4 regions of the Nocardiopsis sp. NPDC101807 genome follow, and region 3 is predicted to be linked to each of the others. Evidence: riboswitches for the same ligand, from Rfam matches in the RefSeq annotation. Region 3 holds a riboswitch; each other region holds the start of a gene.
The links. Region 3 has a riboswitch for thiamine pyrophosphate ahead of thiC (phosphomethylpyrimidine synthase ThiC). Riboswitches for the same ligand answer to the same signal wherever they lie in the genome.

Region 1 (7,138 bases), on a different contig from region 3:
CGCGCCGGGCGGCGCGCGCGAGCAGCCGGGCCCCCTCCTCCAGGACGGGCCCGGTGTCCTGGCCCAGGGGGAGTTTGACCCGGGCGACGCGGTGCCAGGTGGTGAAGGGATCGGTCCACGCCTCGACCGAGAAGGACCACGTCCCCACGGAGGGGAGGCTGATCTCGGCCTTGTACCGGTCGGTGCCGGGCGCGTGCTCGCGCATGGGCACGAGGTGTTCGCGGCGGCCCCGGGGGGAGTACACGACGACCCCTGCGGCGAGGGAGTCGTGGCCCTCCCGGATGACCGTCGCCCCCACGGTGAAGCGTTCCCCGGGAACTGCTTTCACCGGACCGAGGTCGTTGTCTGGAGAGATGTCGAGGATGGGCAGGCGTCCGATCACTGGCTACACCGTAATTGTCGTGGTTCGGGCGTTTCTGGGCGCGAGCGGTTTATGGCAGGCGAAAATAACCTGTTGTTAATCCGACGCAAGACGGAGTTAACGAAGTTCCGGAACGGAAACTGTCCGGATTACGGCTTCGGTTCCCTCTGCTGTCTATCGTCCGCCCTCTTGTGGCGTTTGGCGGAGTGCCGGGGCCGGATAATTTGTGTGTTCCTCATCACACTGGCCGGAAGGCTTGGGGTCTGGTATTTGTCGGGTTTCACCTGGGTAAACCGTACATATCAGTCATAAGGAGTCGGTGGATTCAGCTGTCTCTGTGGTTGTTTTCTGATGGTCTGTGGTGAAAGGACGGAAAATTCGTCGGTCGTGTTGGGTGGTGGGTCGCCGTGGGTAGGGATCACCGAATGCACCCGGGGGCCGCCGGGCTGTATTCCGGACACCCGGGCGCGTGGGAATGATCGCCCCAGGCCCTTTTGTCGCGAATTCGGGCGCGGACGACGCGGACGGCGTCCGCCGATCCTGTTTCACCCGGATGACGAGTGGACCGCGCGCCTGTTTCGCGACGTCCCGCGGGCGCGCCGGGGCCGGGCGCTTTGCCGTGGATTGGGCAAGCTTTTCGATGACACGCCCGATTCGGCCTCCCGCGCTTTGCGGTGCCCCTGCGAGCGTGGAGGTCGCAGTGCCCTGCTCCGCGCGCGCGACGCGGGCGGGGCGTCACACGGCCGAGGGGGGCGACGTGACGGAGCCGAACCAGGACGGTCCGCCGCAGGAGGAGCGGGGCCCGGACGAGAGCCGGGCCCCGAGGCACGCGAGGGAGGGGGGCCGCCGGGGGGCCGGCGGTTCCGGCGCGGACGCCGAAGGCGTGTCCGGGGCGCCGCCCTGGAGGAGGTGGGCCGACCGGGCCGTCCTCCCCCTGGTGGACCGGCTCCGGGAACGCGTGACCGCCCTCGGCGACGCGGTGGAGCACGGGAGGGGCGCCGGTGACGGCGACCGCCCGGACGGAGGGCGCAAGGACGCCGTCCTGCGCCTCACGGGCACGGGTGCGGTCGCCGGCCTCCTGACCGCCGCGCTGGTCATGCCGTGGGTGGGCGGGATGGGGCTGGTCGGAAGGGACGCGGCCGCCGCCTTCATGGCCCTCCCCAGCGACCTGGAGATCTCCCCGCTGGCGGAGCGCGTGCTCCTCACCGACGTCGACCACGAACCGATCGCGGAGGTCGCCGACCGCGAGCGCGAGGTGGTGTCCCTGGACGCGGTCAGCCCGTGGGTGCCCGCCGCCCTCATGGCGATCGAGGACGACCGGTTCTACGAGCACTCCGGGCTGGACCTGCGCGGCGTCCTCAGGGCCGCCATGCGCACCGCGCAGGGGGACACCCAGGGCGGGTCCACCATCACCCAGCAGTACGTCAAGAACCTGCTCATCGAGCAGGCCTCCACCGAGGAGGAGGTGGAGCGCGCCAGCGAGCAGACCCTGGGCCGCAAGCTGCTGGAGCTGCGCCACGCCATCGACATCGAGGACCGCCTCACCAAGGACGAGATCATGGAGGGCTACCTCAACCTCGCCTACTTCGGGGCGGGGGCGTACGGCATCGAGGTCGCGGCCCAGAGGTACTTCTCCGTCTCCGCCGCCGACCTGGACCCGGCGCAGGCCGCCACCATCGTCGGGCTCGTGCGCAGCCCCTCGTTCTACGACCCGCTCAACAACCGCGAGGCCGCGCGCGAGCGCCGCGACCTGGTGCTGGAGCGGATGGGCGCGACCGGGCACCTGGACGCGGCGCAGGTCGAGGAGTACGCGAGCCGGGGGCTCGCCCTGGACCCGACCCCGCGAGGAGGCAGCTGCTACCACTCGGAGCAGCCGTTCTTCTGCGACTTCGTCATGCGCTGGCTGCGCGGCTCCGACATCCTCGGGGAGCTCCAGGGGGAGCGCGACGAGGCGCTCACCAAGGGCGGCATCACCGTGCGGACCACGCTCGACGGGGAGGCGCAGCGGGCCGCGGAGGAGGCCATCGAGCGGTACGTCCCGGCGGAGGAGTCCACCAAGTTCGCCGCCCAGGCCATCGTCGAGCCCGGCACCGGCCGGATCCGGGGCATGGCGCAGAACCTGCGCTACGGGTTCGACGACGAGGCGCTCGGCACGACCTCCCTCAACCTGGCGGTGGACAGCGAGGCCGGCGGCTCGCTCGGCTACCAGGCGGGGTCGACGTTCAAGACGTTCACCCTGGCCGCCGCCCTGCACTCCGGGCTGGGCTACGGCACCAGCTTCTCCTCTCCCGAGAGCGTCTCGGTCGGAGGGCTCGAGAACTGCGACGGCGGCGTGATGTCCGGGTGGAGCGTGAGCAACGCCGGGGAGAGCGACGGCGGCCGGCACAACATGATCAGCGCGACCAAGGGGTCCGTGAACACCTACTTCGCCCAGCTCCAGAAGCGCGTCGGCCTCTGCGAGACCTCGGAGATGGCCGAGCGGGTCGGCATCCACCGCGCCGACGGCGAGCCGCTGGGCGTCTGGAGCTCCTTCACCCTGGGGGACCAGGAGGTGTCCCCGCTGACCGTCGCCAACGCGTACGCCACGTTCGCCGCCCGCGGCACCTACTGCGAGCCCGTCCCGGTGGTCTCCGTGCGGATCGGCCGCGAGGGCGCCGAGGGCACCCGGGAGGTCGCGGCGCGCACCGACTGCGAGGAGGGCAGGGTCGGGCGCGACGTCGCGGACGGGGTCAACCACCTGCTCCAGCAGACGTTCAAGGGCGGCACCGCCAACGGCCTCGGCCTCGGGCGCCCCGCCGCGGGCAAGACCGGCACCACCGACAACGCCGCCTACGCCTGGTTCGCCGGCTACACCCCGAACCTCGCGTCGGCCGTGGTGGTCGGCGACATGCGCGGCGGCGAGGAGAACCCGCTCCAGGGCGTGACGATCGGCGGGCGCTACTACGGCATCGTCTACGGCGGCACGCTGCCCGGCCCCATCTGGCAGGCCACCATGCGCGGGGCCACCGCCGACCTGCCGGCCGAGGGCTTCGCCCCGTCGCCGAAGGCGTTCGGCGACCCGTCGTCGACACCGCCCAAGGGCGGGGACGACGAGGGCGACGCCTGACCGCTCCCGCCGCCGGGCGGGGCCCCGACGAGGGGCGGAAAACGGGGGCCGCGGGGAGGGAACACCCCGCGGCCCCCGTTGTTGACGCATAATGGAGGGAAACCGACAGGGGAGCGCGTGAGCGCTGAGAGTGCGGCACCCGGCCGCAGACCCTTACACACCTGATCTGGGTCATGCCAGCGAAGGAAGTCGTAGGAACCCGTCTCCGGCGGCGTGCTCCCGCGCACCCGGGACGGTCCCGGGGCGCGGCACGTCCTCCGGCGTCGCTCTTGGCCACATGGGCCCTCGTCCACCCCGACGAAGGGACACCACCTGATGAGCACCGATACCGGGCGCACCGGATTCTGGCGCGACGTCCTCGGACGGCTGCGCGGCTGGCGCACCGTCGACATCGTCGTGGCAGCCGTGATCGGCGTCGCCGTCGGCGTCGTCTTCTGGCTCTGGAACATCGTCTGGTCGGTCACGACCCCGCTCTTCGTGGGCTTCCCACCCGCGCAGGCGGCGGTCTACGGCATGTGGCTGATCTCCGGCGTCCTCGGCGGACTGGTCATCCGCAAGCCGGGCGCCGCACTGCTCACCTCGATCGCGGCCTCCCTGGTGTCGGCGGTGCTGGGGACGCAGTGGGGGGTCATGGTGATCCTCGACGGGACGCTCCAGGGCCTCCTCCCCGAACTGGTCTTCCTCGCCTTCGGCTACCGGCGCTGGGGCATGGGCGTGGCCGTGCTCGCGGCGGCCGCGGCCGGCCTCTCCCCGGCCGTCCGCGACAACATCGTCTACAACGTGACCTGGCCCCTGCACTTCCAGCTCGTCTACGGCGTCATCGTCGTGATCAGCGCGGCGGTCATCGCGGGCGTCGGCGCCCGCCTCCTCACCACCGCGCTGGCCAGGTCCGGCGCGCTGGCCCCCTTCCCCTCGGCCAGGGGCTGACCCGTGGCCGACCACGACCGCCGCGGCCCCACGGGGGCGACCGCGGAGCACCCCGCCGCACCGGCCCCCCTCCGGTCCCCCGGAGGGGGCGGCGCACGCGTCGAGCTGTCCGGCTGGGGGTGGCGCCACGCGGGCCGCGAGTCCTACGCCCTGCGCGGGGTGGACCTCACGGTCGGGCCCGGTGAGCGCGTGCTGCTGCTCGGCGCCTCCGGGGCGGGCAAGTCCACCCTGCTGCACTCCCTCGCCGGACTCACCGGCCCCGACGGCGCCCTCAACGGCGACCAGGAGGGGACGCTGCTGGTCGACGGCCTCCCCGCCGACCGGGGCCGTGGAGGGGTCGGCCTGGTCGGCCAGGACCCGGAGACGCAGCTGGTGATGGCCCGCGCGGGCGACGACGTCGCCTTCGGCCCGGAGAACCTGGGGGTGGACCCCGGCCTGATCTGGCCGAGGGTGGACGACGCGCTCGGCGCGGTCGGCTTCCCGTACGGGCGGAACCACCCCACCGGCGCGCTGTCGGGCGGTGAGAAGCAGCGGCTGGTCATCGCCGGCGCGCTCGCCATGCGCCCGCGCCTGCTCCTGCTGGACGAGCCCACCGCCAACCTCGACCCCGCGGGCGCGGCCCTGGTGCGCGGCGTCCTGGAACGCCTGCTCGCCGAGACCGAGGCGACCCTGCTCCTGGTCGAGCACCGGGTCGCCGACGTGGTCGGACTGGTGGACAGGGTCGTGGTCGTCGCACCGGGCGGCGGAGTGGTCGCCGACGGGGACCCGGCGGACGTGTTCGCCGCGCACGGGCGCTCCCTCGCGGAGCAGGGCGTGTGGGTCCCCGGTCACGAGCCCTCCCCCGCCACGGTCCCCGCGCCGGGCGGCGGCCCCCGCGTCGAGGCGGTGGGCGTCACCGCGCGCACCCCCTCCCAGCTGGGGGTGGGCGCCCCGCCCCGGAGGACCGTGCTGGACGGGGTGGACCTCTCCGTCGCGGCCGGCACGGCGACCGCCCTGACCGGCCCCAACGGGGCGGGCAAGTCCACGCTGCTGACTCTGCTGGCGGGGCTCTCCCGACCCCACAGGGGCGCGGTCCTGCCGCGCGGCCCCCTGGCAGGGGCCGACCGGCGGCCCCTGGCGCGCTGGCCCGCCCGGCTCCTGTCCCGCCACGTGGGCACCGTCTTCCAGCACGCGGAGGACCAGTTCGTCACCGGCACCGTGCGGGACGAGCTGCTGTTCGCCCCGCGGCGGGCCGGGGCGGACGGGCCCGGGACCGAGAAACGGGTGGACGAGCTGCTGGAGCGGCTGCGCCTGACCGGCCTGGCCGACGCCCACCCCTACACGCTCTCGGGGGGCGAGAAGCGGCGGCTGTCGGTGGCCACGGCGCTCAGCTCCGGCCCCTCGCACGCGCCCGGCGTCCTCGTCCTGGACGAGCCGACCTTCGGCCAGGACACCCGGACGTGGACGGAGCTGGTCGAGCTGTTGGACGGGCTGAGGGCCGGGGGGTGCGCCGTCGTCGTGGCCACCCACGACGAACTGCTCCTGCGGCACTTCGCGGACGTGCGGGTGCGCGTGGCGGAGGGCCGCGCGGTCCGGGGCACGGCGGGGGAGGCGGAGCTGTGAGCGTCTCGGAGGACCGGGGCCGCAGGGGCGGTGACGCCTCCGCCCCGGAGGCGCCGGGCGACGGGGGAGCGCGCCGCCGGCTCACCCGGCTCAACCCGGCCGCCAAGCTCCTGGCCGCGCTGCTGCTGGGGCTCGGGCTGGTCCCGGCCGTGGACGCGGTCACCGGAGGGGTGGTGCTGGCCGGCGTTCTGCTGGTCCTGCCCTTCAGCGGGATCGGCCGGCGCACCCTGCTCGTCCTCGGCGGCCCCTTCCTGCTCATGGGGCTCTCCAGCGGGCTGGTCAACTACCTGTACGGCGAACACGGCGCGGAGGGGGCGCTGGGCGCCGCGGTGCGCCTGCTCGCCATCGCCCTCCCCGGCCTCGTCGCGGCCGTCAGCAGCGATCCGACCGAGATGGCCGACGGGCTCGTGCAGAGGCTGAAGGTGCCCGAGCGCCCCGCCATGGGCGTGCTGGCGGCGCTGCGGCTGATCCCCCTGCTGGCCGACCAGTGGCGGACCGTGACGCTGGCGAGGAGGGCCCGCGGCCTGGAGGCCGGGGGCAACCCGGTGCGGATGGTCACGCTGTTCTTCGGCAGGCTGTTCGCGCTGCTGGTGCGGTCGATCCGGACGGGAACCCTGCTGGCGACGGCGATGGACGCCAGGGCGTTCGGCACCGGGCCCCGCACACGGGCCAGGGAGAGCCGCTGGCGGGGCGGGGACACGCTCCTGCTCGCGGGGGCGGCCCTGCTGCTGGCGGGGGCGTACGCGCTGTCCGCGCGGCTCGGCACCCTGGTGCTGCTGTTCTCCTGACACGGGTGGTTAGGTAGCCCGGGACAGTGACGTCGAAGTGGAAGAGGTGGAGTTCGTGGGCGAGTTCGTGCGCGTGGAGACCGATCCGGACCACCCGGCGGTGGCCGTGCTCCGGTTGGACCGGCCGAAGGTCAACGCGCTCAACGCCGTGCTGACGGCGGAGATCGCCGAGGCCGCCACGAGGGTCTCCGCGGACCCCGCCGTGCGCGCGGTGGTGCTCTACGGCGGCGAGCGCGTGTTCGTGGCGGGGGCCGACATCAAGGAGATGGCGGACCGCACCCACGCGGAGATGCTGGAGTACGGGCGCGGCCTCCAGAACGCCCTGACCCTGGTGGCCCGCATCCCCAAGCCCGT
Region 2 (7,138 bases), on a different contig from region 3:
GCCGGGCCAGCACCGGGTCGTCGTTGGTGTAGGGCAGGACGGTGAACCCCTCGTCCACGAGCTGCTCGGCGGCGTCCAGGAGTTCCACCGGGTCGGGCAGCAGGGTGTGCTCGTCCGCCACGACCTCCAGCTTCACCCAGTCCGTGCCCAGTGCCTCGCGGCCCAGCCGGGCGGTGCGCACCGCGTCCGCCGCGGTGAAGCACCCGGCGGTGTTGGGCAGCGCGCGGATCTCGTTGCGGGAGAGGACGTCCCACACCGACCCCTGCGCGCCGGGGGAGACCCTGCGCATGGCCACGGTGGTCAGCTCGGTCCCGGAGGTCACCAGGGCCTCCTCCAGGACCTCCAGGGAGGGAGCCCCGCCGGTGCCGGTGATCAGCCGCGAGCCGAAGGAGGTCCCGGCGATCACCAGGGGGTCCTCGGCGCGGCCGGTCGCGTGTCCGTCCATGCTCAGCCTCCCTGGACCGCGGTGAGGACGTCCACGCGGTCGCCCGCGCCCAGCGCGCCGTCCGCCCACGCGGCCCGGCGCACCACCTCGTCGTTGACGGCCACGGCGATCCCGCCGGGGATCGTGCCGCCGCCCGGCGCGGTCAGGTCGCGGACGACCGCCTCCACGGTCGTGCCGTCGGCGAACTCGCGGAGGTCGCCGTTGATGATGAGTTGCACTGCCTCTCCTACTCCCACGTCGTCGTGTGCGCGTCGCCGGTCGCCCGGTCCGCGGCGAACCTGCGCGCGTACTCCGGAAGGGCGCCCGTGGTGAGGGCGCGCGCCATGGCCTCCCCGGTGGCCGGGGTCAGCAGGACCCCGTGCCTGAAGTGCCCCGCGGCCAGGTGCAGGCCGGGGACCCGGGTCGGCCCCAGCAGGGGTTCGTTGTCCGGCGAGCCCGGGCGCAGGCCCACACAGGTCTCGGTGACCTCCAGCTCGGTCACCCCCGGGACGAGCTCGCGCGCGTCCCTCAGGACCTGCCAGAGGCCCCCGGCTGTGAGCGAGGTGTCGTAGCCCAGCTCCTCCTGGGTGGCGCCGATGATCACCTCTCCGTCGGCGCGCGGCACCAGGTAGGTGGTGAAGCCCCTCACCAGGCCCCGGACCGTGCGGCCGACGAGGGGCGCCTCCCCGGCCGGTACCCGGGCGCGCAGGAGCTGGCCCTTGACCGGGCGCAGCGGCGGCACCACCGGTTCGGGCACCGCGACGCGGTCGCTCCAGCAGCCGGCGGCCAGGACGACCTGGTGGGCGGGCAGGACCCGGCCGTCGTCCAGGCGCACGCCCAGCCGGGCGCCCCCGGGGCCGGGGGCCGTGACCTCCTCCGCCCGGCCGGCCGTCTCGGTGACCCCCGCGCGTCCGCCCGCCGCGGCCAGGGCGCGCAGCAGCAGCCGGGGATCGACGGAGTGGTCGTCGGGGGCGAGTACGCCGCCGCGCACGGACGGGGCGAGCATCGGCTCCAGCCGGCGGCACTCGCGGCTCGTCAGGCGCTCGGTGGCGATGCCCAGGCGCTCCTGGAGCCGGTGCAGGTCGGCGAGGACGGCCATGTCGTCGCGGTCGAAGGCCACCAGGAGGGTCCCGGTGGTGCGGTAGCCCACGCGGATCCCGCCGGCCGCCTCCAGCTCGGCGACGAACCCGGGGTACATGCCCGCGGAGCGGACCCCGAACTCCATGAGGGGCTCCTCGCCGAACACGGCCTCGGTGGCCGGGGTGAGCATGCCCGCCGCGACGGTGGAGGCGGCACGGGCTCCGGCGGGGCCGGTCACGGGGTCGGGCTCGACCAGGGTGACGCGAAGGCCCTCCTGGGCCGCCCGCCAGGCGGTGACCCTCCCCACGAGGCCGCCGCCGACCACGACGACGGTCCGCTCCGGCGCGTCCCCGGGACCGCCATTGGTAGGACGAATCGTTTCGTGTCGGGGGTCGTTCTCGGTGCGCACGGCGCTGTTCCCACTCCCTTCGCCGGCATGACCCGGATCAGGTTCGTGCGGTCGGAGGCTCACAGCCTCCCTCTCAGCCGGGTCCCACCCGGCTCCCGCGGGATGTGCAGAGGTCTGTCCCCATCCTAGAACCTCCTCCCGGAACGCGTGGCAGTGGCGGGTATCTCCACGGCGCCCGGACCCCGCCGCGCCGGAAGGTGTCCGGGCCCCGCGGGGATGTGGCAGATTGGGGGAGTGACACGAAGCGACATCGACATCGACACGCTGGTCGGCGAGTGGCTGACCCTGAAGGAGGCGGCCGCGCCGCTCGGCGTGAGCCCCAACCGGATCAAGACCCTGATCCGCGAGAACCGCATGATGGGTGTGGTCCGCGGAGGGCAGCTGTCCGTCCCCGCCGCCTTCATCGACGGCGACGACCTCGTCAAGGGGCTGCCCGGGACCCTGGTGCTGCTGACCGACGCGGGCTTCTCCACGGAGGAGGCCCTGCGCTGGCTCTTCACCCCCGACGACACCCTGCCGGGGACTCCCATCCAGGCGATGCGCGAGAACCGGGGCACCGAGGTGCGCCGCCGCGCCCAGGGCATGGCCTTCTAGGGAACGGCGCGCCGTCGGGCGGCCTCCCCTCCGGGGGGCCGACCGGCGAGGGCCTAGGGTGGGCGGGGTGAGGACCAGCCATGGAACCAGCCTGCGCAAGCGCCTGGACGCATCCCTTCTGTACCTGTGCACCGACGCCCGGACCGGGCGCGGTGATCTCGCCGAGTTCACCGACGCGGCCCTGGCCGGAGGGGTGGACATCATCCAGCTCCGGGACAAGGGGCTGGAGGCCCGCGAGGAGATCGCGGCCCTGGAGGTCATGCGGGAGGCCTGTGAGCGGCACGGGGCCCTGCTCGCGGTGAACGACCGCGCGGACATCGCCCGCGCGGTGCGCGCCGACGTCCTGCACCTGGGCCAGCGCGACCTGCCGGTGCCCATGGCCCGCGACATCATCGGGGCCGACCCCGTGATCGGCCGCTCCAACAACGACATCGCGGCCGCCTCCTCCTCCGCCGGGGAGGCCGGGAGCGACTACTTCTGCGTCGGCCCCACCTGGGCCACCCCCACCAAGCCGGGCCGCCCGGCGGCCGGCCTGTCCCTGGTCGAGCGCGCCGCCGCCCTGGGCACGGACCGCCCGTGGTTCGCCATCGGCGGGATCGACGCGACCACCATCGACGCGGTGCTGGAGGCGGGGGCCCGCCGGGTCGTGGTCGTGCGCGCGATCACCGAGGCCGAGGACCCCCGGGCCGCCGCGGCCGGGCTGCGCGAGCGCCTGACCGCCCGCACCGGGGGCTGAGCGGGAACTCCCGGCCCGGTCGCGCCCCGGGACGACGAAACCGCCGCGCACGGGGCGCGGCGGTGGCGGGCGGGCGTGCGGCGGTCAGACCCCGACGTGCGACAGGGCGCTCGGATGGCGCCGGAGGAACCCCTCGATGGACTGGGCCGGGTGGCCGGTCAGCTTGGGCACCGTCGGGGCGACCTCGTCGAGCTCCCCCGCGGCGATCGCGGCGTACGACGAGGCCCACCCCTCGACGGCCCACTCCGGGGCGCCGGTGGGGCGGCGCGACTCCAGGGCCTCCTCCCAGGTCTCCGGCACGTACCGGACGGAGCGGCCGGTGAGCGTGCCCAGCTTGTCGACCGTGGCGCCGAGGGTCAGGGCCTCCGGGCCGGTGACGTCGTGGGTCGTGTCCTCCGAGGCGAGCGCGGTCGCCGGGTCGGTCAGCACCGCCGTCGCCACGTCCGCCACGTCGTCCCGGGACACCCACGCGACCCGGCCGTCGCCGGCCGGGCCGCGCACCACGCCGTCGTCCCCCACCCAGCCGGGCAGCAGGTCCAGGTACAGGCTGGGTCTCAGGAACGTGTACCGCACCCCCGTCGACCTGATGTGGGCCTCGGTGTAGAAGTGCGTGCGCGCGAACGTGAACGTGGCGGCCGGACCCGCGCCCAGGAAGGACAGGTAGACGATCCGGGACACCCCCGCGCGGACCGCCCCGTCCACCGCGCTCAGGTGGACGGCCATCCGGTCCTCGGACTCGGTCGCCGAGACCAGGAACAGCGTGTCCACACCCCGGCAGGCCCGCTCGAAGCCCGCCGTGTCCTCGTAGGCCGCCATCGCCGCGGTGCTGCCCGGGTACTCCGGCGCACGGTTGATGTCGCGCACGATGAGCCGCTGCGCCAGTCCGAGCCGTGCGATCCGGGCTGCCACCCGCCCGCCCAGCGCCCCGGTCGCCCCGGTCACACCTATGGTGTGGTTTGTCATGTGATCGTCGCCCATGACACCCCATCCTGAAGTACGAGGGCCTGCCGGGCACTCACCGGCACGCGGCTTTTTGCGCGTCCGGGTCAGGGGGTGGTGAGCTCTTGGCCCTTCCCCTCGCCGGACCCCGCGGGAGGGCCTGCGCCGTCGCCCCCGGGAGCGCCCTCGGGGGACTCCCGGCGCGCGGTTCCCGCGGTCCCCCGGTAGGCCAGCCGGCGCAGCAGCACCTCGGCCGGGCCCCGCCTGCCCGCGCGCTCCAGCGCGTACGCCCCGACCACCGTCACCAGCCAGACCCCCACCGCGAACAGGAACATCGACCACGGCGACAGGTGGGCCGCGACCCCCAGCCCCCAGGCGGTCAGGACCGGCGCGCACAGGACCGACTGGGCGAGGTACGCCGACAGCGACCGCTTGCCGGTCGCGCTCAGGGCGGTCGCCACCGGGCCGGGCCCGCGGCCCCCCGCCCGGATCCGGTGGGCGACCAGGGCGATCAGCGCCACGTAGCCGACGCCGCAGGCCAGACCGGTCACCATGTGGGGCAGCGCCAGCATGCCGCCCTGGGCGACGGTCAGGTCCCACGCCCCGACCTGGACGAGCGCGGAGGGGAGGCCGCCCAGCCACCCGACGGAGACGCCGACGGCGGCCGTCAGCCGCAGCAGGACCAGGTGGCGTCCCGGTTCCTCCAGGATCCGGCGGCGAGCCGCCCAGAAGCCGAGCAGGATCGCCGTGGGCACGGCCAGGCCGAGCAGGCCCTGCCCGAGCACGATGAGCGGCCACACCGACAGCCGCCCGAGCGCGGCGCCCAGGATCGAGGGGTTGCCGATGTTGAAGGCCATGTCGTCCATGCCCGGACCCGCCATCGCCGGCTGGTCCGCGGGCATCAGCGCCAGGCCGACCAGGCCGGCGGCCGACAGCAGCAGCATGAGGCCGGTCAGGAGCCCGGCCCACACCAGCAGGGTGGCGTCCCTGCGGCGCAGGAACAGCCAGCCCAGGAGCAGGCCGGCCAGCCCGTAGGCGCCCAGGACGTCGCCCATCCACAGCAGCAGCGCGTGCACGAGGCCGAACGCGAGCAGCCACAGGTTGCGGCGGCGGAGCAGCGCGTCGACGGCCCTCGCGTCCGCCCCCGCGGCCTCCTGGCGCCGTGCGAGCTGCACCATGCCGTAGCCGAACAGGAACGCGAACATCGGGTAGCTGCGCCCGTCGACCGCGACGACGGTGAAGAACTGCGCCGCCGCGTCCAGCACGCCCCCGGGCTCCGGGTGGGCGCTCAGGCCGCCCATGGGGACGGCCCACAGGTACCAGACGGTGTTGGCGATCGCGATGAACAGGAGCATGAACCCGCGTGCCAGGTCGGGGGCGAGCGCCCGTTCGCCCGCGTCCGTCGGGCCTCGTGAGACGGTGTGCCCAGACATGGGGTGTCCTCCGGTCGCGCTAGGTCTTTCGACGATTCAACCGGAGGACGAAGTCGGGCACAACGTACTTTTGTGCTGGGAAAACCCCGGGATCCCCCCTAAGGGGCGGGTTCAGTGGGTGCGTGCGGTCGCCGCCACCACCAGGGCGCGCAGCGGCTCGCGGGCGTCCGCGTCCAGCTCGGGGCTGTCCAGGGCGGCCACGGCCTGCCCGGCGTACTCCTCGACGAGGTCCTCGCAGGCGCGCAGCGCGCCCGAGCCCTCGATCAGCCCGCACATCCACTCGACCGCGTCCGCCGACAGTCCGGGGTCGCCCAGCAGGGAGGCGAAGCGCCTGCCGTCGGCGGCCCCGGTGCGGGCCAGCGTCTCGGCGACGATGAGCGTCCGCTTGCCCTCGCGCAGGTCGTCGCCGGCGGGCTTGCCCGTGGTGGACGGGTCGCCGAACACGCCGAGGACGTCGTCGCGCAGCTGGAAGGCCACGCCCAGCGGGAGGCCGTAGTCCGTGTAGACCCCCGCCAGCTCCTCGTACCGGCCCGCCAGGGCCGCACCCAGGTGCAGGGGGCGCTCCACCGTGTACTTGGCCGACTTGTACCGCATCACGCGCAGGGCGGCCTCGCGGGTGCTCGTGCTGCGCACCTGCTCCAGGGTGTCCAGGTACTGCCCGGCCATCACCTCCGTGCGCATCGCGTCGAAGGGGCGCCGCCCCTCCCGCAGCACCTCCGGCGGGAACCCGCTGGCCTGGTACATCTCGTCCGACCAGACCAGGCACAGGTCGCCGATGAGGATCGCCGCGCCTCGGCCGAACCCGTCGCCGTCGCCGCCCCAGCCCTGGTCGGCGTGCAGCGCGGCCAGCCGCTTGTGGGTGGCGGGCAGACCGCGGCGGGTGTCGCTGTTGTCGATCACGTCGTCGTGGATGAGCGCGCACGCCTGGAGGTACTCCAGGGACGCGGCGGCCCGGATCAGCCGCTCGTCGTCGGCGGCGCCCCCGGCGCCCCTCCATCCCCAGTAGCAGAAGGTCGGACGCAGGCGCTTGCCGCCGGAGAGCATCGCCTCCAGGGCGTCCATGGCGGGTGCCAGCTCCTCGCCGATCCCCAGGACCAGCTCGCGGTGCGCGGCGCCGAACCCGGCCAGCTCGCGGTCCACCGCAGGGCGGGCCTCGAAGACGGACGGGGAGAGTGCGGAAGTGGAAGAAGAGGAAGGGGCCATGTCCTGCACGTTATCGGCTGTTCGGGGCGTCCTCACCCCGGTTCGGCCGACCCGCCCCGCCGGGGCGGGGCGAGCCCGCCCGCCCCGGCGGGCGCGCCCCGCGCCGGCGGGTCCGGACACGGTCTCGCACAGTGGGACGCCTGTCCCTGTCCGTGAGTGCGCTTCGCCTAAGCTGGTGCACATGCTGGCAGCACCGACACGCCCCGTGGCGCCCCGAAGCCCGGCCCCCAGGCCGCGTCATATCCGCGAACTCCTCAACGCGGGCGAGCCGATGTTCTCCTTCGAGTTCTTCCCACCGCGCACGCCCCAGTCGCAGGAGC
Region 3 (7,138 bases):
GATCACCCAGTTCCGCCACGACGCGCACCGGGAACAGGTCGAGACCGCGCAGCGGAACCTCTCGGACGCACTGGCCGGTTCGGTCATCGTCACGGAAGAGAGCCTTGAGGACGAGAACACGCTTCTCGACACCGACGTGTTCACGCCGCCGCTGCTGAGCCCCTTCAACGAGAACCTGTTGGCGCTCCCGCCCCAGTGGGACGGGGTGGTGGCAGCCATCGAACGCTCAGGGGTGAGGGAGACGCTGTCCGCGCTGGTGCCGGAACCACCGGTCCAGGTCACCCCGTCACCGGAAGAACAACGGATCGACGTCCGAGACCAGCGCCGGCACCTGGCGAGCTCGGCCGAAGACCTCGTCTACGCCGAGAACCAGGGCCTCACGTCGGCGACCGGGTTCCTCGCCACCGAGCCCCTGCGGCGCCTGGTCGGCGACCACCGGACCGAACCCCCGATCGCCCTGGTGCTCGGAGCCAAGGGAGCGGGCAAGACCTTCACGTACGCGAAGGCGTGCGCGGCACGGGAATGGCGCCTCTTCGCGGAGCAGTCGGACGTCTCCGATGTCACCTTGGACGCCTCGATCGTGCCCGTCCTGGAGCCGGACTCCCTCCAGCAGAACCAGGCGAGCCTGACGACACAGACCCTGCGGGACTCCTTCGCGGAGCGACACGGCGGTACGGCAGCGACCACCATCGATATCCGTGACACCCTCAGCCGGGCCCTCTCCGACCTCCCCGCCGACGACACCCTCCGGTGGCGGTCGATGTGGTTGCGTTGCCTCGCCATGGCCGCAGGGGCCGAGGTGTCCGACCGCTCTCCCGAGGAGGCGCTGGTCGCGCTCGGAGCGCGGGTGCGCGCCGTCTTCGTGATCGACGGTTTGGAGGACATGCTCCAGAAACTGGACTCAGAGGTCAAGCGCACCGCGCTGCGAACGCTGTTGATCGACACCCTCAACTGGCTCCGTGCCCTGCGCGGGCGACCACTCGGCATCATCGCCTTCGTCCGCAGGGACCTGGTGAACTGGGCGGTACAGCAGAACAGCAGCCAGCTCGCGGACCGGTACAAGTCGTACGCGCTGCGCTGGGACAGCACGGACTCCTTGCGTCTGACCGTGTGGATCGCCTCCCAGGCCGGGGCACTGGACCGGCCCGAACTGGACATATCCGACATCGCTGAGGACGACCTGCCCAAGATCCTGGTGCCCCTCTGGGGCTGGAAGATGGGCTCCGAGAAGTCCCGGGAGGCACGCTCCCACCTCTGGGTCCCCGCCGCTCTGGCGGACTACAACAAACAGGTCCAGGCCCGTGACGTCACGGCGTTCCTCGCCGAGTCGGCCAAACTGTCCCTGGGGTCCGGCAACAGCCGTTGGACGGACCGGGTGCTGGCCCCCTCTGCCATGCGCACCGCCCTGGCCCGGTGCAGTCAGATCAAGATCGACGCGATCAAGACGGAGAACCAGGATATCGGCAAGCTTCTCGCCCGTCTCCAGAGCCGCGGAGCCACGGTCACCGTGCCTTTCAGCCTCGACGACGTCGGCCTGACTACGGAGGAGGCGGACGCCCTCCTCACCGCGGGAGTGTTCTACTTCGACGACAGCAGCGGGCAGTACAGGGTGCCGGAGATCTACCGTCACGGACTGGGATTCAACATCAGCCGCAAGGTACGAGTGCTCAAGCCCTAGGAGCCGGAAGGCGGGCGGGGGAACCTCGGGGCGGTTCCCCCGCCTCGGGGGACACTGGCTACTCGGCGAGGGGGAGGTACACGCGTCTGCCCTGTTCGGAGAACTCCGCCGACTTGTCGGCCATGCCCCGCTCGATGGCAGCGACGGTGTCCAGGCCGTGCTCCTCCGCGTAGCGGCGCACGTCCTGGGTGATCTTCATGGAGCAGAACTTGGGCCCGCACATGGAGCAGAAGTGCGCCGTCTTGGCCGGTTCGGCCGGCAGGGTCTCGTCGTGGAAGGACCGGGCGGTCTCGGGGTCGAGGGACAGGTGGAACTGGTCCTGCCAGCGGAACTCGAAACGCGCCTTGGACAGCTCGTCGTCCCACTCCTGGGCCCCGGGGTGCCCCTTGGCCAGGTCGGCGGCGTGCGCGGCGAGCTTGTAGGTGATGACGCCCGTCTTGACGTCGTCGCGGTCGGGCAGCCCGAGGTGCTCCTTGGGCGTGACGTAGCAGAGCATCGCCGTGCCGAGCCAGCCGATCTGCGCGGCGCCGATCGCCGAGGTGATGTGGTCGTAGCCGGGGGCCACGTCGGTGGCCAGGGGGCCGAGCGTGTAGAACGGCGCCTCGCCGCACAGCTCCTCCTCCAGGCGCACGTTCTCCGCGATCTTGTGCATGGGGACGTGCCCGGGTCCCTCGATCATCACCTGGACGTCGTGCGCGCGGGCGACGTGGGTGAGCTCCCCCAGGGTGCGGAGCTCGGCGAACTGGGCCTCGTCGTTGGCGTCGGCGATCGACCCGGGGCGCAGCCCGTCGCCGAGGGAGAAGGTGACGTCGTACTCCCGGAGGATCTCGCACAGCTCCTCGAAGTGGGTGTACAGGAAGCTCTCCCTGTGGTGGGCCAGGCACCAGGCGGCCATGATGGAGCCGCCCCGGGAGACGATGCCGGTGACCCGGCGGGCGGTGAGCGGCACGTACCGCAGCAGCACCCCCGCGTGCACCGTCATGTAGTCCACGCCCTGCTCGCACTGCTCGACCACGGTGTCCCGGTAGACCTCCCAGCTGAGCCGGGCCGGGTCCCCGTCGACCTTCTCCAGTGCCTGGTAGATGGGCACGGTGCCGATCGGGACGGGCGAGTTGCGCAGGATGCGCTCGCGGGTCTCGTGGATGCGCCTGCCCGTGGACAGGTCCATGACGGTGTCGGCGCCCCAGCGGGTGGCCCACACCATCTTCTCGACCTCCTCGGGCACGGAGGAGGTGACGGCGGAGTTGCCGATGTTGGCGTTGATCTTGACCAGGAAGTTCTTGCCGATGATCATCGGCTCGGACTCGGGGTGGCAGCGGTTGGCGGGGATCACCGCGCGGCCCAGGGCCACCTCGGAGCGGACGAACTCGGGGTCCACGCCCTCGCGTTCGGCCACGAAGCGCATCTCGGGGGTGAGGGTCCCGGCCTTCGCGCGGGCGAGCTGGGTGGACGCGCCGCCGGCCGGCGGGCGGTCCCCGGCCCAGGCCAGGCGGGTCGGGGGAAGGCCCCGGTGGACGTCGACGGACACGGCGTCGTCGGTGTAGGGGCCGGAGGTGTCGTACAGGTCGAAGTGGCTGCCGTTGCTGAGTCCCACCCTGCGCCGGGGCACGCGGAGCGTGTGGCCCTCCGGGGTCACGACCTCGCGATAGACCTTGGATGATCCCATGATGGGACCGGTGGTCACCCGGTGAACGGCGGTGTCGGAACCTCTGGTGGAACTGACGTCACGACCGTCGGTAGCCGTCATGGCATGCCTCCCTACGTCGGAATTACCCGAACAGGTTCTGCGGTCGGCGACACCGTCGAGTCGCCCTCTCAGCCCGCCATGGCGCGAGCTCCCGCGTTGCGTATTCACATGTGTGGGCACGTCGTGCGTGCCGCGGCGCCTCGATCCCGGCGCCGGGGCCCTGCGGCCCCGCACACCATACACAGGTCCGCCCCCGCTGTGTCCACCGCCACAGGGGTCAGAAAAGTGTCCCCGGTTCGCCACCCCCGGTGTCGGTGAGGGGTTCGAGCAGGTCGGGACGGTTGTTCTTGATGGTGTTGACGTCGGTGGACACCTCGTCGACCGCGAACCGGTCGACGGGGGTCTCCCCCAGCAGGTGCGCGAGCTCGTCGGCGCCCGAGGCGGGGTCCAGCCAGGCGGCCCAGTCCTCCGGAGGCACGACGACCGGCATGCGCTCGTGGATGTGGTCGAGCCCGGGCGCCGCCCCCGTGGTGATGACCGCGCAGCTCCACACCCAGGCGGCGGGGTCGTCCTCGGGAACCTCGGGGTCGCGCCAGCGCTCGAAGATGCCCGCCATCGCCAGGGGGCGGTCGTCCCGGTAGTGGATCGCGTAGGGCTTCTTGTCGGCCTTGGCCTTGCGCTTCTTGTGCTGGGGGTCGGTCGCGGGCGAGGTGCTGGCCTGGACGGTGCCGTCCTTGCCGACGAGCTGCCACTCGTAGTAGGCGTCGGCGGGCAGCAGGCACCGGCGGCGCCGGTAGGCGGTGCGGAAGGCCGGCTTGTCGGCGACCGTCTCGCTCCGGGCGTTGATCATCCGGTAGCCGACGTTGCGGTCCCTGGCCCAGGAGGGGACGAGGCCCCAGCGCAGCGTGTGCAGGCTCCTGGGCCCGGGCGGGCCCTGGTCGCCGGCCCGGGGCGGCGACCCGAGCACGGCGTACACCGGTCTTCCCGGCGAGATGTTGTAGTCCGGCTCCAGCTCCTCCAGCGGCGGCCACGACCGGGGATCCGCCTCCTCGGTGAGGGCCTGCTCGGGCAGCCCGAAGGCGAGCTGCAGCTGGTGCACGTTCCGGGACTGGGCATAGCGACCGCACATGTGTCCGATACTACGGCGTGGCCTTCCCGCCCACCGCCGGAACACAGGCGCGGACGGGGCCCGGTCACCACTGCGGGTCGAGGGGCTCCCCGGCGCGCCGGCGCCCGCGCCCACGGGCGGGGGCCTCCCGGCCGGCGTCCGCGTCCCCGCTCAGCGCACCGTCCGCGGGTGCGCCGTCCGCGCGGTGGCCCCGCCATGCCTGGACCAGGCCGACGAGGACCGCCAGCCCTCCGAGCGGCCCCAGGGTCCGGGGCGCCCAGGAGTCCAGGGCGCGCAGCAGCACCGACCTGACGCGGGCCTGCTCGGCGTAGCCGGAGACCTGGTTGTCCGCCATGGCCAGTTCCGCGTGCAGGAGGGGGACCTCGCCCCCGTCGTCCTGCGGACGCAGGGTCTCCGCACGCGTCTCGTGGGCGTCGACCACGATCCCGCTGACCGGCTCCACCCAGAACGTGCGGCTCACCTCCAGCCAGCGCGTGGCGGTGACCGTCCCCCGGGCGCCGGACCGGAACAGCTCGGCGGGCACCGGGCGCGCCGACTCCGGAACCTGGGCGGCCTCGACCCACTGGCTGTACCGGCGCACGGGGACCCCGGCGACCTCATCCCACTCCTGGAACTCCAGCATCGGCGCGGAGCGCACCTCCGCGTCGTAGAACGGGTGGTCGCCCTCCTCCGCCCCGGGCGGCCACGAGTACACGAGCCCCGCCTGGCGGACCGCGCGGTCGCCGTCGACGTGCTCGCCGCAGCAGTTGACCGCCCTGCCGGTCTCGCGGTCCACGATCACCCGCCGGCTCCAGTGGTCGATCATCCGGTCGGGCGCCGAGGTGTCCACGGACACCTCCCACGCCGACCAGTCCCCGCCGTGGGCCGAGCCGTCCACACGGGTCACCCGGGTGAGCTCCGCGGCCTCCACCCACCGCCAGGTGGAGGTGTCGAGGTAGCCCGCGTCCTCGTCGACCATCCTGACGTCGAACCGGGTCTGCGCCGGCAGCAGGGCGATCCTCTCGTGCACGTACAGCGGCAGCAGGGCGGCCAGTGTCAGCAGGAACGCCCCCAGCGCCACCATGACGGCGCCCCGCGGCACGGCGCGTGCGGGGGACCCGGGCGGGCCGACCTGGCTGTCGGCCGGCGTCCCGATCGCGCTCATGCTCGGGCCTCCTCGGAGTCGGGCTCCCTCAGGTCGTCGTCACGGGGCTCCGCCGCCGGGGCGCCCCGCCCGTCCGCCCCGCCGGGGTCCGGACGGCGGGTGGACCCGGCGGCCCCCGGATCCGCCCGGGCCTCCCCCCGGGCCGGGGCCGGGTCGGCGTCGTCCGGGTCCCCGTCGCCGCGCTGCCCCAGGGCCAGGACGAGCCTGGCGAGCGCGGGCAGGCACAGCAGCTGGGCCGCCCAGCCGCGCAGCGCTCCCCCGAACGCCTCCGTGACGTCGTGGAAGGGCATGTACAGGGCCAGGTGGGTGCCCAGGGCCAGGGACAGCCCGGCCAGGCCCAGCGACACCACCGGGGGCCACGGCCCGGCCAGGTGGGGCAGGAGGCGCCCGCCCATCGACGGCCGTCCCGGTCTGGCGTGCCTCAGCCGCCGGGGCGCGCGGCGGCCCAGCCACCACATGCACAGCAGGATCAGACCGACCAGGGCCGCGCCGACCCAGCCCGCGACCCAGACCCCGTAGGCCAGGCCGAGCGGCAGGACCGCCCAGCGGCCCGCCCAGCCGGGGCCGGCCGCGGGCAGGGACCGGGAGCCGCGCGGGGGCGAGGACCGGTGGGCGCGCCCGCCCGGCAGGAGCCGGCGGGGCCACAGCGCCGCCACCACCAGCACCGCGGCCAGGACGGCTCCGGCGGCGAGGGCTCGGTGGTAGGCGGCGTCGGGCGTGTACGTCAGGGTGACCGTGCCCGCGCTGCCCTCCGGGAGGACCCAGGCCTGCTTCCACCCCTCCAGGCGGATCGGCTCCAGCGGCGCGTCCCCGCCCTCCAGGACCGCACGCCAGCCCTCGTTGAAGTTCTCGTTGACGACCAGGAAGCTGTCCTCGTCGACGTCCACGTCGAACCGGCGCTCGCCGGGCCCCCACTCGTGCAGGGCCTCCACCTCGGCCGTGGTGACCTCGGCCCGGTCCGCGGCGGGCCCGGCGGAGCCGATGAGCGCCGAGCGCACCTCGTAGCGGTTGCCCGGGTCGACCACGACCCGGTTCTCGCCCTCGACCAGGTCCAGGTCCGTGCAGCTCTCGTAGGGCACCGGCCGACCGGTGAGCTGGTCGGCGAGGGCTCCCCCGCTGATCCGGGTCTCCACGCGCTGTCCGTTGACCCGCAGCGTGGGGCCCAGGCCGCAGGCGGTGGACGCGTCGCCCTCGGGCAGCGGGTCGACCGGTTCGACGCCCGGGATCTCGACGGTGCCGATCTCCAGCGCCTGCCCCTCGGGGCGCTCGAACGTCACCCGCAGCGAGGACGCGGTGAACTCGGCGAAGTCCACCCGGCCGCTGCCGTCGATCCAGCCCTCGCGTACGGTGCCGCCGCCCTCGACGGTCACGCGGATCGGCCGCATCACGCTGTCGGCGCGCGGGAACTCGACGGCCAGGTACCCGATCCCGGTGGGAGCCCCCAGGTCGATGTCGAGCCAGGGGTTCTTCTCCTCCGGGTCCGGGTACCAGACGGTGCTC
Region 4 (7,138 bases), on a different contig from region 3:
ACCCCTTCCGAAGCGCAGGCGTGGGCCGGGCGATCGGACGGTGACCCGCCCGCGCGCGCCTGTGGCCGCCCGGTGACGCCCGGATGGCTATGATCGCCTGACGTGACCGCCATCCCTCTCCTAGGAGTCGCCCGGTGACCCTCGTCGAATGGGCGGAAGCCGTCCACCGTGAACTGGAGCTGACCGGTACGGAGCCCCTGGGCAAGGAGGACGTCGACCGCGTCCTCGACCTCGCCAGGGACGCCGCCCACTCCGTGGCCCGCCCCGCCGCCCCGCTCACCACCTACCTGCTCGGCGTCGCCGTCGGCCGGGGCGCCGACCCGGCCCGGGCCGCGGAGGTGCTGAGCAGGCTCGCCCTCTCCCACAAGAAGGACGACTCCTGACCGCTGCCCTCCCCCAGGGGCCCCGCGGTGACCGGGGCGTCCGGCGGGCGGGCGCCCCCGGCCGCGGTGCGGCGGGCACGGGGCGCGGCGGGCAAGGCTTCGCCGCGTGTTGCCGTGATTTCCCTGCGTCACCGCCCGGTGTCCACTAGCGTCGGCACGTCCCTCCGGACCGCCGGACCCCGCCTCGCCGTGCCGGTGGCGCCGGGCCGACGCGCGCACCGAGACGGAGACCCCCGTGGACCTGCTGCTCGACATGGCCGGAGTACTGAGCGGCATCATCTGGGGTCCGCTCGTCCTCCTCCCGTTGCTGCTGGTCACCGGGGTCTACCTGACGATCCGGCTCCGGGCGCTCCAGTTCACACGGCTCGCCCACGCCCTGTGGCTCGCCCTCGTCCGGCGGGAGGAGGTCGGCGAGGGCGTCAGGGGCGACATCTCGCACTTCCAGGCCCTCAACACCGCCCTGGCCGCGACGACCGGCGTCGGCAACATCGCCGGGGTGGGGCTGGCCATCGGGCTCGGCGGGCCGGGCGCCCTCTTCTGGATGTGGGTCACCGGCGTCCTCGGCATGGCCACCAAGTACAGCGAGGCCCTGCTCGGGGTGAAGTACAGGGTCACGGACGAGAGGGGCGAGCAGGCCGGCGGCCCGATGTACTACCTGCGCCGGGGCCTTCCCGGGGGCCTCGGCGTCCTCCTCGGCTGCTCGTTCGCCGTCTTCGGGGCGGTGGCCGCCTTCGGCATCGGCAACGGCACCCAGGCCAACGCCGTGGCCGAGGCGGTCAACGACGCCACCGGCGTCGACCGGCCGATCGTCGGCGCGGTCCTGATGCTGCTGACCGCCGTGGTCGTCCTCGGCGGCATCAGGGGGATCGGCCGGGTCGCCTCCGCCGTGGTCCCGTTCATGATCATCGGCTTCGTCCTCATGAACCTTCTGGTCCTGGCGGTGCACCACGACCGGATCGGCCCCGCCTTCGCGCTGGTCCTCGGCGACGCCTTCACCGGCACCTCCGCGGTGGGCGGGTTCGCGGGCGCCACACTGATGCACGTCATCCGCCAGGGCGTCTCCCGCGGCATCTTCTCGAACGAGTCGGGCATGGGCACCGGCGCCATCGCCGCCGCCGCGGCCAGGACCGACCAGCCGGTCCGCCAGGCCCTCGTCGCGATGACGCAGACCTTCGTCGACACCGTGATCATGCTGACCCTGACCGCGATGATGATCATCACGACCGGGGTGTGGCAGGACACCGGCGCCGCAGGAGTGGAGGGCGGCGACAAGGGCATCCTGCTCACCACCTCCGCGATGGAGGTCGGCCTCGGCCGGATCAGCCCGGACCTGGCGGGCCTGGGCCCCGTGTTCGTCACCTGCGCGGTGGTGGTCTTCGCCTACACCACCATCCTCGGCTGGGCCTACTACGGCGAGAGGTGCGTCGTGTACCTGGCGGGGCGCGCGCTCGTCGTGCCCTACCGGCTGCTGTTCATCGCGTTCGTCTACGTCGGCGCCACGGCGCAGATCGACGCGGTGTGGCTGTTCAGCGACATCGCCAACGGGCTCATGGCCCTGCCCAACCTGATCGGGCTGCTCCTGCTGTCCCCGGTGGTCGTCGCGGAGACGAGGAAGTTCTTCGCCCACCCGGACTGGCGGGACCCGGACGCGGTCATGGAGCCCGTACGGGGGTAGCGGTACGGCCGGCGGCCCACCGCGCCCCGGCCGCGGCCCTCGCGGACGGGCCGCACCGCCGGGGCCGGGCCTCACCGGGGAGGGCGCCGGCCGCGCCCTCCCCGGTCGGCGGGCCCTACTTCCACCAGGCGTGAAAGTGGTGCACGGGCCCCTGTCCGCCTCCGGCGTCGATCTCGTCCGCCCGCCGGAGCGCCTCGGTCAGGTAGGCCTTGGCGTCGCCCACGGCGGAGGCCGTGTCCGGCCGCTGCGGGAGCAGGGCCGCGATCGAGGAGGACAGGGTGCACCCCGTGCCGTGCGTGTTGCGGGTGCGGACCCTCGGCGAGCGGAACTCGACCGGGGCGGAGTCCCGGGTCACCAGGATGTCGACGCAGTCCTCGCCGGCCAGGTGGCCTCCCTTGAGCAGGACCCCGCGCGGACCGAACTCCAGCAGGCGGAGGGCCTGGTCGTGCATCGCCGCCAGGTCGGCCGCCTCCGGCTCGTCCAGCAGGTCGGCCGCCTCGGGGAGGTTCGGCGTGACCAGGTCCGCCCGGGGCAGCAGCCGGGTGCGCAGCGCGTCGACGGCGGAGGGTTCCAGCAGCCGGTCGCCGCTCTTGGCCACCATCACCGGGTCCACCACCACGCGGGGCAGTCCGTGGCGCCCGATCGCCTCGGCGACGGCCTCGGTGACCTCGGCCGTGCCGAGCATGCCGACCTTGACCGCGTGCACCGTGGCGTCGGAGAAGAGGGTGTCCATCTGGTGGGCGACGAATTCGGCGGGGATCGGGTGGACCCCGGTGACGCCGCGCGTGGACTGGGCGGTGAGGGCCGCGACCACGGTCATGCCGAAGGCCCCGTGTGCGGAGAAGGCCTTGAGGTCCGCCTGGATCCCGGCGCCCCCGCTGGGGTCGCTGCCGGCGATGGACACGATGTTGTACGCGCTCATGGGCGTTCCTTCGCTAGTACGAACTAGGGCAGGTTCGACGGGTGTGCTCTCAGCCGGTGGACCCACCGGCACCCCGCGCCGTCGGGGCCGCCGCGTGGGCGGCCCCGCTCAGTGTGCGGCCGACCCGAGGGGGTCGGCGTATGTGTTCCGGGCGTGCGGGCCCGAGGGGCCCGTACGGCTGCCGGCGCCGTTCAGAGGGTGGGTGCGTTGTCCGCGGACCGGGCCTTGAGCAGCTTGCGGACGCGGGCGATGACGAACCACAGGAACAGCAGGGCGATGATGACGAGCACGATGTTGCTGATGAGGCCGCTCCACTGCACCAGGATCGGCTTGATGGCCGGGCCGAAGGCGTAGCCGAGGCCGATCCAGATCGAGTTCCAGACGGCGGAGCCGATCACGGTGTACACGGAGAACTTGAGGATGGGCATCCGCTCGATGCCCGCGGGGACCGAGATGAAGCTGCGCACCAGTGGCACGCACCGGCCCAGGAGCACGGCGAGGCCGCCGAAGCGGGCGAAGAAGCGCTCGGCCTTGTAGAAGTCCTCGACCTCCAGCAGGGGGGTCTTCTCCACCAGCCACTTGGTGCGGTCCCGGCCCAGCAGGGCGCCGATCGCGTAGAAGCCCCAGGCGCCGACCAGGCAGCCGATCGTGGCCCACAGGATGGCGAGCCAGACGTTCATGTGCCCGTCGTAGGCCAGGAAGCCCGCACCGGGCAGGACCGCCTCGCTCGGCATCGGGGGGAAGAAGGTCTCGATGAACAGGGCCACGCCGACGCCGGGCTCGCCCAGGGTCGTCATCAGGCTCAGAACCCAGCCGATGAAGCCCTCGTACTCGTGGACGACCTCGCCTTCCATCGCCAGGTTCGACGCCGTCCACAGATTCGCTGTCATGAGAAGTGGCTTTCCGTTCTTTCCGGTCAGACGCCGGTCGGGACGTGGGCGGCCTCGGCCCGCGAGCGCTTGCGGCGCTCCCAGACGATGGCGGCGGTCACGATCACGAAGCCGGCGACGATGAAGACGACTGTCACGGGGACGTCGGTGGGGGTGACGACCTCGCGGGACTCGGTCTGCCACGGCCACAGGGCGCGCAGCGAACCGGCCATGAGGCCGGTGAGTACAACGAGGGTCATGTGGTGAAAGTTCTCCAGGAGGTGCTGGAGCAACTTCACGAACAGGGACAGGCCGGTGAGCATGCCCAGGGCGAAGACCGCCAGGTAGGCGATGTCCAGGTCGCCGACCGCGCTGATCGTCGGCTCGTAGAGCCCGAGGGTGAGCAGGATGAAGGAGCCGGACAACCCCGGCAGGACGAGCGCGCAGACGGCCACCGCGGCGGCGAGGAAGACGACCGCCGGGTGGGTCGGCAGGTTGGCGCCCGGCAGCCCGGTGAGCACGAACGCCGCTACGGCGAACACCAGCGCCACGGCGTAGTGCCCGGCCCTCCAGGGGCGGCCGGCCCCGGAGTAGGGGATCCACAGGCACGCCAGGACGAGCCCGAAGAACAGCGCGTAGGCGTACTGGGTGTAGGCGTCGACGAGCGGGGCCAGGAGGAGGGCGGCCAGGACCAGGAACACGGCCATGCCGACCAGCGCGGGAACCAGAACGCCCCAGTCCACCTGCCGGAACCGCTCCCGCGCGCGCTCCCCGCCGCGCCCCCGGGGGACGTCCGCGACGTACCTCCTGATCCCGCTGACCACGTGGCCGGCGCCCCCGATGAGCTCGTCGTAGAGGCCGACGATGAGGGCGACGGTCCCGCCGCTGATGCCGGGAAGGGCCTCGGAGGCGCCCACGGCGCCGCCGCGCACCGCGTCGAGGAGGTAGGAGCCTGCGGAATGGGCCATCTGGATAGTTGGACGCGGCCCGGGGAACCCGGGAGAAATGCGCCTTCCTCCGTCCTAGGTGTCTCGCCCGTGCACGCGAATGCGCGACGGGAGGGGGATGAGGCGAAAAGGAGACTGTCCGAATCGGCCGGAGAGTGCGGCCGTCGGGTTCTACGGTACAAGGGGCGGAGGCCGCTGTGGGCAGGCGCTGGGGAGAGTTGTGGACGACCGTACCCCGCCCTGAGCCGTCACAGCGAGGTCTGACAGAACCCCTACGTGGCCTTTGTCCTGGAATGTCGTAATTTTCGGCCCTGGGGAAGGGTGACTGGATAGCATCCGAAAACTGTGCTTCGTCTCAGTGACAGGGTGTGGTCTTCCACAGGGCGGACACCGTCCCGGCCCTCGCGCCGAGGGCTCCGCGGACCGCGGCCGTCAGTACCGCAGCGGGCTCGGGCGCGGGGCCCCGCCCTCGTCCCGGGCCACCGACGCCGCCCACCGGTAGTCCTGCTTGCCGACGGCCGTGCGCCGCACCCGGTCCACGAAGTGGACGGTCCTCGGCACCTTGAACCCCGCCAGGCGCACGCGGCAGTGGTCCAGCAGGGCGGACTCCTCCAGGAGGGCCCCCGCGGCGAGGGAGACCAGGGCCGTCACCCTCTGGCCGAGCCGCTCGTCCGAGGCGGGCACCACGATCGCGTCCTCCACCGAGGGGTGCGCCTTCAGGGCGGCCTCCACCTCCTCCGGGTACACCTTCTCCCCGGCGGTGTTGATGACGGCGCTCCCGCGTCCCAGGAGGACGATCGACCCGTCCACGGCCCGCGTCCCGAAGTCGCCGGACAGGGCCCAGCGGCGTCCGTCGGCGTCGGTGGGGAAGGTGCGGGCCGTCGTGATGGGGTCGTTGTAGTAGCCCAGCGGGATCCGGCCGGTCCGCGCGATCCGGCCGACCTCGGGCGAGCCCGGCGGGAGCGGGCGCAGCGCCTGGTCCAGCACCGCGATGCTGCCGCCCATCGTGAAGCTGCGGGCGTCGGCGGCCCCCTCCAGGGACCCGGGGCCGTCCGGCCCGCCGCTCCCCTCCGCGGCGGTCGCCGAACCGCACACGCCCGTCTCCGAGCCCCCGTAGGAGTCGGCCAGGGCGACGTCCTCGCGCCAGGCCCGCCACAGGCCGCGCACCTGCGGGGTGAGCGGTGTGCCGCCGGAGCGGACGGCGGTCAGGTCCGGGCACAGGCCGGGTTCGGTGAGCAGGTGCCGGGCCAGCGGGCGGGCCATGGCGTCGCCCACCAGCTGGACCGTGTGCACGCCCTCCCGGTGCGCCGTCTCCAGCACCCGGTCGGGTTGGAAGCTGCGGTCGGTCGACAGCACCACCTGCTTGCCGCACAGCAGCATGCTCAGGGCGTTCCACTGCCCGGCGGCGTGCATGAGCGGCCCCAGCACCAGCATGCGCTGGGGGAAGCACCGGGCGGCGCGCCCGGCCACGTCGTCCAGGGTCCGGGCCCGGGGCGCCCCGGGGGAGCGCCGCTCCAGGGCGGCGCGGAAGATGTCGGCCTGCCGCCACAGCACCCCCTTGGGGTAGCCGGTGGTGCCCCCGGTGTAGAGCAGGTAGTGGTCCTCGCCGCTGGTCGGAGGAAGGGCCGTGCCCTCCGGCGCGGCGGCCAGCGCCTCCTCGTAGCCGACCCCCTCGGCGGAGCGCACGGAGCCGTCGGCGACGAGCACCACGTGGCGGAGCCGGGGCAGGTCCGGGAGCACCGCCTCGACCGTCGACGCCAGGGAGTCCTCCGCGATCAGCGCGACCGCGTGCGAGTCGGCCAGGACGTGCCGCAGCTCGCCCGCGACGTAGCGGTAGTTGACGTTGACCGGGACCGCTCCCGCGCGCAGGACGCCGAGGAAGGACTCCACCCACTCGGCGCGGTTGAAGGCCAGGATCGCGACGTGCTCGCCGCGGCCCACGCCCGCGCCGACCAGGTGGCGGGCGAGGCGGACGGAGCGGTCGTGCAGGGCCCGGTACGTGAGGCGCCGGGGCCCGGCGACCAGGGCCGTCCGGTCGGGGACGGCGTCGGTGACCGCGGCGAGCAGCGCCGCGAGGGAGAACGGGGCGTCGGCGGACGCCGGGGACACTGCGGTGGGCACGCCCGACCTCCCATCGGTCGACGGGCCGTCCACGGCGGAGGGGCTCGCGGCGGCACTGTGGCTCGTTGGTGCGACGGTACCCCTCGGGGGAGGAGCCGATCGCCGTCGGGGCTGTGGAGCGCGTCACCCAGGGTGTCGTACCAGGTCACCACGGATGGAAGGGGGGCCGCTCAGGGGGTCCGGAGGGGATTTTCCGGACGGGTTCCGGACCCCGCCGGAGA

Region 1: linked by a shared signal. The riboswitch ahead of ACIRPH_RS24205 (ECF transporter S component) and the one ahead of thiC (phosphomethylpyrimidine synthase ThiC) in region 3 are both predicted to bind thiamine pyrophosphate.
Region 2: linked by a shared signal. The riboswitch ahead of thiO (glycine oxidase ThiO) and the one ahead of thiC (phosphomethylpyrimidine synthase ThiC) in region 3 are both predicted to bind thiamine pyrophosphate.
Region 4: linked by a shared signal. The riboswitch ahead of thiD (bifunctional hydroxymethylpyrimidine kinase/phosphomethylpyrimidine kinase) and the one ahead of thiC (phosphomethylpyrimidine synthase ThiC) in region 3 are both predicted to bind thiamine pyrophosphate.

What each region holds. Positions count from the first base shown of each region.
Region 1 covers NZ_JBIWMK010000008.1:157,856-164,993, reverse strand. The annotation lists gene ACIRPH_RS24215 (alpha-1,4-glucan--maltose-1-phosphate maltosyltransferase) at 1-382, opposite strand, end outside; gene ACIRPH_RS24210 (transglycosylase domain-containing protein) at 1,341-3,467, shown strand; TPP riboswitch at 3,565-3,672, shown strand; gene ACIRPH_RS24205 (ECF transporter S component) at 3,783-4,394, shown strand; gene ACIRPH_RS24200 (ABC transporter ATP-binding protein) at 4,500-5,996, shown strand; gene ACIRPH_RS24195 (energy-coupling factor transporter transmembrane component T family protein) at 5,993-6,784, shown strand; gene ACIRPH_RS24190 (enoyl-CoA hydratase/isomerase family protein) at 6,840-7,138, shown strand, end outside.
Region 2 covers NZ_JBIWMK010000007.1:74,220-81,357, reverse strand. The annotation lists gene ACIRPH_RS21705 (thiazole synthase) at 1-445, opposite strand, end outside; gene thiS (sulfur carrier protein ThiS) at 448-663, opposite strand; gene thiO (glycine oxidase ThiO) at 672-1,880, opposite strand; TPP riboswitch at 1,910-2,022, opposite strand; gene ACIRPH_RS21690 (Rv2175c family DNA-binding protein) at 2,130-2,507, shown strand; gene thiE (thiamine phosphate synthase) at 2,575-3,243, shown strand; gene ACIRPH_RS21680 (SDR family oxidoreductase) at 3,328-4,221, opposite strand; gene ACIRPH_RS21675 (DUF418 domain-containing protein) at 4,290-5,615, opposite strand; gene ACIRPH_RS21670 (polyprenyl synthetase family protein) at 5,727-6,818, opposite strand; gene metF (methylenetetrahydrofolate reductase [NAD(P)H]) at 7,024-7,138, shown strand, end outside.
Region 3 covers NZ_JBIWMK010000004.1:440,596-447,733, reverse strand. The annotation lists gene ACIRPH_RS14870 (KGGVGR-motif variant AAA ATPase) at 1-1,678, shown strand, start outside; gene thiC (phosphomethylpyrimidine synthase ThiC) at 1,737-3,425, opposite strand; TPP riboswitch at 3,419-3,530, opposite strand; gene ACIRPH_RS14860 (SOS response-associated peptidase) at 3,643-4,494, opposite strand; gene ACIRPH_RS14855 (DUF3068 domain-containing protein) at 4,559-5,638, opposite strand; gene ACIRPH_RS14850 (alpha-(1->3)-arabinofuranosyltransferase) at 5,635-7,138, opposite strand, start outside.
Region 4 covers NZ_JBIWMK010000001.1:1,063,604-1,070,741, reverse strand. The annotation lists gene ACIRPH_RS04590 (DUF6457 domain-containing protein) at 135-383, shown strand; gene ACIRPH_RS04585 (alanine/glycine:cation symporter family protein) at 619-2,058, shown strand; gene thiD (bifunctional hydroxymethylpyrimidine kinase/phosphomethylpyrimidine kinase) at 2,174-2,980, opposite strand; TPP riboswitch at 2,969-3,066, opposite strand; gene ACIRPH_RS04575 (DedA family protein) at 3,172-3,870, opposite strand; gene ACIRPH_RS04570 (DUF368 domain-containing protein) at 3,897-4,817, opposite strand; gene ACIRPH_RS04565 (acyl-CoA synthetase) at 5,229-6,917, opposite strand.